DNA from 2 places in the Enterobacter sp. CFEC122 genome. Region 2 is predicted to be linked to the other one. Evidence: predicted binding sites of a transcription regulator. Region 2 holds the regulator's gene; the other holds the start of a gene.

Region 1 (4,228 bases), on a different contig from region 2:
CAGCATCATCAGCACCACCAGATCCAGATGCCCGTTATGCTCCGGCACTATGATGCTGCGTACGCCTTCCGGCCATGCGCGCGTATCTTCTTTGGTGCGCGCAATCCAGGTTTCCCCTGGCTGCTGGACGATGCGGTGCTCCGGCGTCACGCGGTTCTGGCTATCAATGACAATACGCAGCGGCTGACGCAGGTTCTCCTGCGGATACAGAGCCTGGGTATCGGCATTCAGCTCGTCCCAGCGCACGGTCATGGCCGGATCGTCAGCCAGAACGGTTTCACTGCTGGTGAGAATAGCATGGCTTTGCGCACGCAGACGTTGCACATCGCGCCTTGCCTGCGGCGACGTGATCCACTGGCTCTCGCCGTTTGCCATCGCCGTACGACCGTCCAGCGAGGCACCCAGCTTAAGCTGGATATACGGGAACCCGGTACGCATGCGCTTCAGGAAACCTTTGTTGAGCGCTTCCGCGTCCTGCATCATCAGGCCATGGCTGACGTCAATGCCTTCCTGCTGCAGACGATACAGACCTCGTCCGGCCACCTGCGGATTCGGGTCCTGCATCGATGCAACCACGCGCGACACCCCCGCGGCAATCAGCGCGTCGCAGCACGGTGGCGTACGCCCGTGATGGCTGCAGGGCTCCAGCGTAACGTAGGCCGTCGCACCGCGCGCCTTCTCGCCGGCCATGCGCAGGGCATGAACCTCAGCATGCGGCTCGCCTGCACGATAGTGAAAGCCCTCCCCCACGATCTCGCCATCTTTAACGATAACGCACCCGACGTTCGGGTTGGGATGGGTCGTAAAACGACCGCGCTGCGCCAGCTTCATGGCTCGCGCCATGTACATCTCATCGTGCATGAGCTTAATCCTGTAAGCGGGCGATCTCTTCGCCAAACTCTTTGATATCTTCGAAGCTGCGGTAGACCGAGGCGAAGCGGATATAGGCGACCTTATCGAGCTTTTTCAGCTGCTCCATTACCAGGTTGCCAATCATCTTGCTGGGCACTTCACGCTCACCCAAACCACGAAGGTAAGATTTTATGTGGTTTAACGCCATCTCCACGTCGTCCGCGCTGACGGGACGCTTTTCAAGGGCCTTCAGCATTCCGCTGCGCAGTTTCTCTTCGTTAAACGGCTCACGTACGTCGTTACTTTTAACCACGCGCGGCATGACCAGCTCTGCCACCTCAAAGGTCGTGAAACGCTCGTTACACACCAGACACTGCCGACGACGGCGCACTGAAGACCCTTCGCCCACAAGGCGAGAGTCGATGACTTTGGTATCCACAGCGGAGCAGAATGGGCAATGCATACGGTATCCCTGTTATCTGGTTAACTGATTTTCATTTTACCCTGAACTGGCCTGACAACAAAGGAAGAGCTTTTTGAGAAAAAGGATCTATGTCTGACACAATGATGCTGGCTACCATTAGGACGATCCGTTATTTCAAGGAAATAAACGCAATGACAAGACGTTACCTGAAAATATTGCTGGTGGGGAGCCTCTTCACCCTTAGCGCCTGTGCACAGCAAACCGAAGTCCGTCAGATGAAACAGAGCGTCAATACGCTCAATACGGCGATGGACAAGCTAAACAAAGAAACGGTGAAGATCACCCAGCAAAATGCGCTGAACGCGAAATCTACCAGCGGGGTGTACCTGCTGCCGGGGGCGAATACGCCTGCCCTGCTGAACAGCCAGATTGGCACGCTAAAAATGTCTCTGGTGAATGTGGCGGCGAATGCCGATGGTACTCGCGCAACATTACGCATCAAGGGAGAGTCCAACGATCCGCTTCCGGCCTTCAGCGGCACCGTCGAGTGGGGCCAGATCCAGGGCACCACGGAGAACTACCAGGAGGTGAACGTGAAGAATCAGCTCTTCACCGCCCCGGCCAGTGTTTTAGCACCCAGTGATGTGGATATTCCGCTTCAGTTAAGTGGCCTTACGCCGGAACAGTTAGGCTTTATCCGCATTCACGACATTCAACCCGCCGCGCAGTAATCCTCTCTTTTTTAGCGGAGTGAAATGTCACTCCGCTAACATTTACATTTCGTATGGATTGGCAACATAAATGATTGCCGCTACAATCCCGGCCGTTTAAAGTACGCAAACGTGAACGCAATCGATTACGTGTATGAGAGATATGTGAAACAACACATATTTTTGTGAGCAGGGATTCCTATAATAGGCACCGCAGAAACACGAAATATTTAGAAACGCAATTCGCGCATTTTTCACTCCCGGAAGGGAATTTCAATCAGTGGCATGATTATGAAAAAAACATTACTCGCAGCTGGCGCCGTGCTGGCACTGTCCTCTTCTTTCACTGTTAACGCAGCGGAAAACGACAAACCACAATACCTCTCCGACTGGTGGCACCAGAGCGTTAACGTGGTCGGCAGCTACCACACGCGTTTCGGACCTCAGATTCGTAACGATACCTACCTGGAATATGAAGCGTTCGCCAAGAAAGACTGGTTTGATTTCTACGGCTACGTCGATCTGCCAGTATTCTTTGGTGGTAACACCGATGCGAAAGGTATCTGGAACAACGGCTCTCCGCTGTTTATGGAAATCGAACCACGCTTCTCTATCGATAAGCTGACCGGCACCGACCTAAGCTTCGGGCCGTTCAAAGAGTGGTACTTCGCGAATAACTACATTTACGACATGGGCCGCAACGATTCTCAGGAACAAAGCACCTGGTACATGGGTCTGGGTACGGACATCGACACCGGTCTGCCAATGAGCCTGTCTCTGAACGTGTACGCTAAGTATCAGTGGCAGAACTACGGTGCCGCGAACGAAAACGAGTGGGATGGCTACCGTTTCAAAGTGAAATACTTTGTGCCAATTACCCAACTGTGGGGCGGTAACCTGAGCTATATCGGCTTCACCAACTTTGACTGGGGCTCAGACCTGGGTGACAACGATTTCCGTGACCTGAACGGTAAGAAAGCGCGTACCAATAACTCCATCGCCTCCAGCCACATTCTGGCGCTGAACTACGATCACTGGCACTACTCTGTTGTGGCACGTTACTGGCACAACGGTGGTCAGTGGAACGACGACGCCAGCCTGAACTTCGGCAACGGCGACTTCAGCGTCCGATCTACCGGTTGGGGTGGTTACCTGGTTGTAGGTTACAACTTCTAATCAGTGCGGGTTTCGCCCGGTGGCGCTACGCAAACCGGGCCTACGAGCCAAATGTAGCCGGGTAAGGCGTAGCCGCCACCCGGCTTTTTACTGCCTCACCTTGCGCAAAAAATCCGCCAAAGACCTGTCCGCACTTTCGCTAAACCGCCTTTCCGTAGCCACAATATTGAGGCATCTGTCGAGCCGGAAACAGCGATAGTCATCGCGCCGTTCACACCACGCCGCCAGCAGCCAGCGCTCTCCCCAGAAGAACAGCCCCAGAGGCTGAACCTCACGATTAGACAGCTGTCCTGCTTCATCACGGTAATGCAGCGCCAGCACCTGCTGAGCGGAAATTGCCTGATGGATCCTGTCAAAATCGCTGCGGGAGTGGCTTTGCATGCAAAAATCCGGGGCGTAGATCCGCGTCTGCTCCGCCTTTCGACGACTCTCCTCGGGCAGAATCGCCAGCACCTTTTCCTGAGCCGACTCCAGCTCGCGCGACAGCGATTCCCCTCCCCAGGTTTTGAGCAGGCGAATCGCAACGATCAGCGCCTCGGACTCCTTATTTGTCAGCATCAGCGGCGGCAGGTCAAAGCCCGACATAAGCCGATATCCGCTCCCCGCCTCACCTTCCACCGGCACGCCGGAAAGCGACAGGTCGCGGATATCGCGGTAGACCGTGCGCTCGGACACGCCAAGCCGGTCCGCCAGATGCGCTGCCGTTGTCAGACGCCTGCCCCGCAGGATCTGCACAATCTGAAACAAACGGTCAGCGCGTCGGGTCATTTCTTAGTTCGCTCTCAGGCAGGTTGATGGAGGCCGACGCGGTTACCCTCGCTGTCGGTAAACAAGGCGATAGTGCCAATGCCATGCGGCAGTTCCAGCGGGCCAAACACGCACTCGCCGCCCTCAGAGGCGATGCGATCGAGCGTTGCCGCCAGATTGTCAGTATGCAGGTAAATAATAGCGCCCTGCAAAGACGGTGTAACGCCGTCAAATTTTGCCAGGGCGCCTCCGGTGGCGGGATCCTCATGCGGAAAAACGGCCAGCTCCGCACAGTCCATTTTCTCGCGACGCAGCGCAA
Region 2 (4,228 bases):
TCCCGATAACGCTCAGGGCATACAGCACCAGCAGCCATGGCAGCATCTGCTGACCTTCCCATTTTTGCAGCGCCGCGCGGCAGCCGTACCCGCCCACCAGGAACGCGATGGTCTGCGGAACATAGCTCAGACCGATGGCCGCCGGGCTGTAGCCCATATCGTGCAGAATAAACGGCGAGCCGGTGAGCCACGCGAAGAAGCTGGCCGAACAGGCGGCATAAATCAGGACATTCCCGCGATACGCTTTGGCGCTCAGCAGGGAGGTGAAGGTAATCGGCGTCGCGTCGGCATGCGCCTCTTTTTTATGCGCGGGCTTAAGGGCAAACGCCGGCAGCATCAGCACCAGCGTGATGGCAAACAGCGTGGCAAAAATGGCCTGCCAGTCAAAGTGCGCGAGGATCCAGCTGCCCAGCAGCGGAGCCAGGGCAGGGGAGAGGCCCACCAGCGGCATAATGGTGGCGAAAATACGGTTTGTGCGGTTAGCCGGGTAGGAGTCGGTCACCAGCGCCTGCCAGGTCACCGCCGCAGCACAGACGCCCACGGCCTGAACGAAGCGCAGCACCAGCAGCCAGGTAGCATCGCGCACCCACAGCATCCCCAGGCAGCCCACGGCAAAAATGGCCAGACCCAGCAGCAGCACCGGTTTACGACCGAAGCGATCCGAGAGCGGTCCCCAGAGCAGCTGGGCGAAAGCAAAACCGGCAAGGAACAGGCTCAGGCTGGCGCTGATGGCCGCGGCAGGGGTTTGCAGGTCTTCCTGCATCGCGGCAAACGCGGGCAGGTACATGTCGGTGGCCAAAAAGCCCAGCACGCTTAAGCCGCCGAGCCAGACTAAAAATCCTTTCCTGGGTTGCATTCTTTTATTCTCCTGAGGAGGCAGGTGTACGTTGGCGCAGAGTGTAGGGAGTGCAAAGCGGCTTGTGAAACGCTAATATTTGGCGTGTGCATTCAAATTTTTTGCAGGCAGAAAATGTGGTCAGATTATTCTCTTGAAGTGGTCGATGCTGTTGCGCGTAACGGCAGCTTTAGCGGTGCAGCGCAGGAGTTGCACCGCGTCCCTTCGGCCATCAGCTACACGGTGCGTCAGCTTGAGGAGTGGCTGGCGGTTCCGCTGTTTGAACGGCGGCATCGCGACGTGGAATTAACGCCCGCCGGAGCATGGTTTTTGAAAGAAGGGCGTTCTGTTATCAAAAAAATGCAGATCACCCGCGAACAGTGTCAGCAGATCGCCAACGGCTGGCGGGGGCATCTCGCCATCGCGGTAGATAACATCGTGAAGCCGGAACGCACCCGGCAGATGATCGTGGATTTCTATCGTCATTTCTCTGACGTCGAGCTACGGGTCTCGCAGGAGGTGTTCAACGGCGTCTGGGATGCGCTGGCGGACGGCAGGGCGGAGATGGCGATTGGCGCGACGCAGGCGATCCCGGTCGGGGGACGTTACGCCTTTCGCGACATGGGGATGCTGAGCTGGAAATGCGTGGTGGCCAGCGATCATCCTCTGGCAGCGATGGAAGGTCCGCTGAGCGACGATACGCTGCGCAACTGGCCGTCGCTGGTGCTGGAGGATACGTCCCGTTCATTGCCCAAGCGTATCACCTGGCTTCTGGATAACCAGCGGCGGGTGGTGGCTCCTGACTGGGAATCATCGGCGACGTGCCTCAGCGCCGGGCTGTGCGTCGCGATGGTGCCCGCTCATTTTGCGCGTCCACGCATCGATACCGGAGAATGGGTTGAACTGACGCTGGAGAATCCGTTCCCGGACGCAGCCTGCTGCCTGACCTGGCAACAAAATGATGTCTCGCCCGCCATGGCCTGGCTGCTGGATTATCTGGGGGACAGCGAAACCCTAAACCGGGAATGGTTACGGGAGCCAGCGTAGCTGGCCCCGTCAAGGGATTAACGACGGTAGTCGCGGAACGGACCGTCCGCAACGGAACGGCGTTCAATCAGGCGCGGGTGAACTTCAATGGACTGCGACTCTTCGCGCTTGTTGACGATTCTGTCCAGCAGCATATTGAAGGCCGTTTCGCCCAGCGAATCTTTTGGCTGGTGAATGGTTGTCAGCGCCGGGGTGAAGAAGCGCGCGTTACGCACGTTGTCATACCCGATCACGGAAATATCCTGCGGTACGCGCAAACCCAGCTCATCGGCGGCGCAGAGCGCGCCCATGGCCATGATGTCACCGCCGCAGAAAACGGCGGTCGGGCGGTGCTGCTGGGAAACGATCTGCTGCATCGCGCGGTAGCCTGATTCCGGCTCAAAGTCGCCCTGCACGATCCAGTTTTCCGGCACGGTGATGAGCGCTTCTTCCATCGCTTTCATAAAACCGGCCAGACGGCCCGCGCCGGTGTTACGCTCCAGCGGACCGGGGATCACGCCAATCTCGCGGTGACCGCGTTCGATCAGGTAACGACCCGCCATGTAACCGCCTTCGAAGGCGTTGTCGATAACGGAGTCGGTGAAGTCCGCGCGCGCTTCACCCCAGTCCATGACCACCATGGGGATATGGCGATACTCTTCCAGCATCGACAGCACGGATTCCGGGTACTCGGAACACATGACCAGCAGGCCATCGACGCGCTTTTGCGCCATCATCGACAGGTAGGCGCGCTGTTTTTCTATGCTGTTCCACGCGTTGCCCAGAATCAGGGTATAGCCTTTCTGGAAGCAGTTCTTCTCTACCGCTTCTATGATCTCGGCAAAATAGGCCGCTTCACTGCTGGTCGCCAGCAATCCAATGGATTTGGTGTGATTAACCTTGAGGCTGCGCGCAACCGCACTTGGCGAATAGTGCAGCTCTTTGATCGCTGCCCAGACGGCGTTGCGCGTCTCTTCCGCCACAAAGCGGGTTTTGTTAATTACATGTGATACGGTTGTAGTGGAAACGTTTGCGCGTTTTGCTACGTCTTTAATTGTTGCCATTAAATGTCACTCCAGACCATATCCTAAACTCCTGAAAAACTTGAAGGTAAACGTTTGCCTTCTCTCACCCTTATCACGCAATCTTGAATTGCGGCACGCCGGGAAAACGACACGGGACGTCAGGAGGGGGTCAATGGCCGGTACGCTAATAAATTTAGCGTGGAATTTTGTCCTATCTTGATGAAAAGGGGAAGAGGTAAAGTGTTTATCAGCCTAAATCTAGGAAGATTTTTGACGTAAATTATGCAAAAATGAGCAGGCTCACTTTTCGTGGGGGGATTAAAAGGAGAAAAATTGATGAGTTCCGATCTGAAGTTTTCGCTGTTCACCACCGTGGTTGTGCTGGCTCTGATTGTCGCGGCGGGTCTGACGGCCGCGCTGCACTGATTTACGCGGAGGGAGAGCCTTCTCCCTCCCGCTCACCTCGATTGTTACTCCTAAGGCAAAAATCTTTTGCCATTTTGTAAACTTCTCATTTTTTGTGATTGATGTCATGCTTTCCGCTTCTTTGTTCTGTGTCACCACATGACACGGCATCCGGAGTTGACGCATGAAAATCAATTTTCCCCTGCTGGCCCTGGCGATTGGCGCTTTTGGGATTGGCACCACTGAATTTTCCCCGATGGGGTTACTGCCCGTTATCGCCCGCGGCGTGGACGTCTCGATCCCTGCGGCCGGCATGTTAATCAGCGCCTACGCCATTGGCGTGATGGTGGGGGCGCCGCTGATGACGCTTCTCCTTTCACACCGCGCGCGCCGCAATGCGCTGATTTTCCTGATGGCGATTTTCACCCTCGGCAACGTGCTTTCGGCCATTTCGCCGGACTACACCACGTTGATGCTTTCGCGTATTCTGACCAGCCTTAACCACGGCGCGTTCTTTGGGCTGGGGTCGGTTGTGGCGGCAAGCGTGGTGCCGAAACACAAGCAGGCCAGCGCCGTAGCCACCATGTTTATGGGCCTGACCATCGCTAACATCGGCGGCGTTCCTGCGGCAACCTGGCTGGGCGAGGTCATTGGCTGGCGGATGTCCTTCCTGGCGACGGCTGGACTGGGCGTGGTCGCGATGGTGGCCTTGTTCTTCTCCCTGCCAAAGGGCAGCGCCGGAGAACGTCCGGAAGTGCGTAAGGAGCTGGCGGTGCTGATGCGCCCGCAGGTGCTCTCCGCGCTGCTGACCACCGTGCTGGGGGCAGGGGCGATGTTTACCCTCTATACCTATATTTCACCGGTGCTGCATGACATCACCCACGCAACGCCACTCTTCGTTACCGCGATGCTGGTGCTGATTGGCGTGGGCTTCTCG

Evidence for each region. Region 2 encodes PurR, which represses purine synthesis genes. Its sites were predicted from a motif close to CANGCAAACGTTTGCNTG; they were not measured.
Region 1: ACVCAM_RS02395 (nucleoside-specific channel-forming protein Tsx) is a predicted target of PurR. The motif match lies at 2,122-2,139, and genes of this name have one in related genera.

The regions. Positions count from the first base shown of each region.
Region 1 covers NZ_JBRIQR010000002.1:112,036-116,263, reverse strand. Annotated here, with positions in the region: gene ribD (bifunctional diaminohydroxyphosphoribosylaminopyrimidine deaminase/5-amino-6-(5-phosphoribosylamino)uracil reductase RibD) at 1-861, opposite strand, end outside; gene nrdR (transcriptional regulator NrdR) at 866-1,315, opposite strand; gene ACVCAM_RS02400 (SadB/YajI family lipoprotein) at 1,468-2,007, shown strand; gene ACVCAM_RS02395 (nucleoside-specific channel-forming protein Tsx) at 2,278-3,162, shown strand; gene ACVCAM_RS02390 (helix-turn-helix transcriptional regulator) at 3,250-3,930, opposite strand; gene ACVCAM_RS02385 (VOC family protein) at 3,945-4,228, opposite strand, start outside.
Region 2 covers NZ_JBRIQR010000011.1:20,001-24,228, reverse strand. Annotated here, with positions in the region: gene punC (purine nucleoside transporter PunC) at 1-856, opposite strand, end outside; gene punR (DNA-binding transcriptional activator PunR) at 971-1,882, shown strand; gene purR (HTH-type transcriptional repressor PurR) at 1,900-2,925, opposite strand; gene cydH (cytochrome bd-I oxidase subunit CydH) at 3,223-3,312, shown strand; gene ACVCAM_RS09655 (MFS transporter) at 3,476-4,228, shown strand, end outside.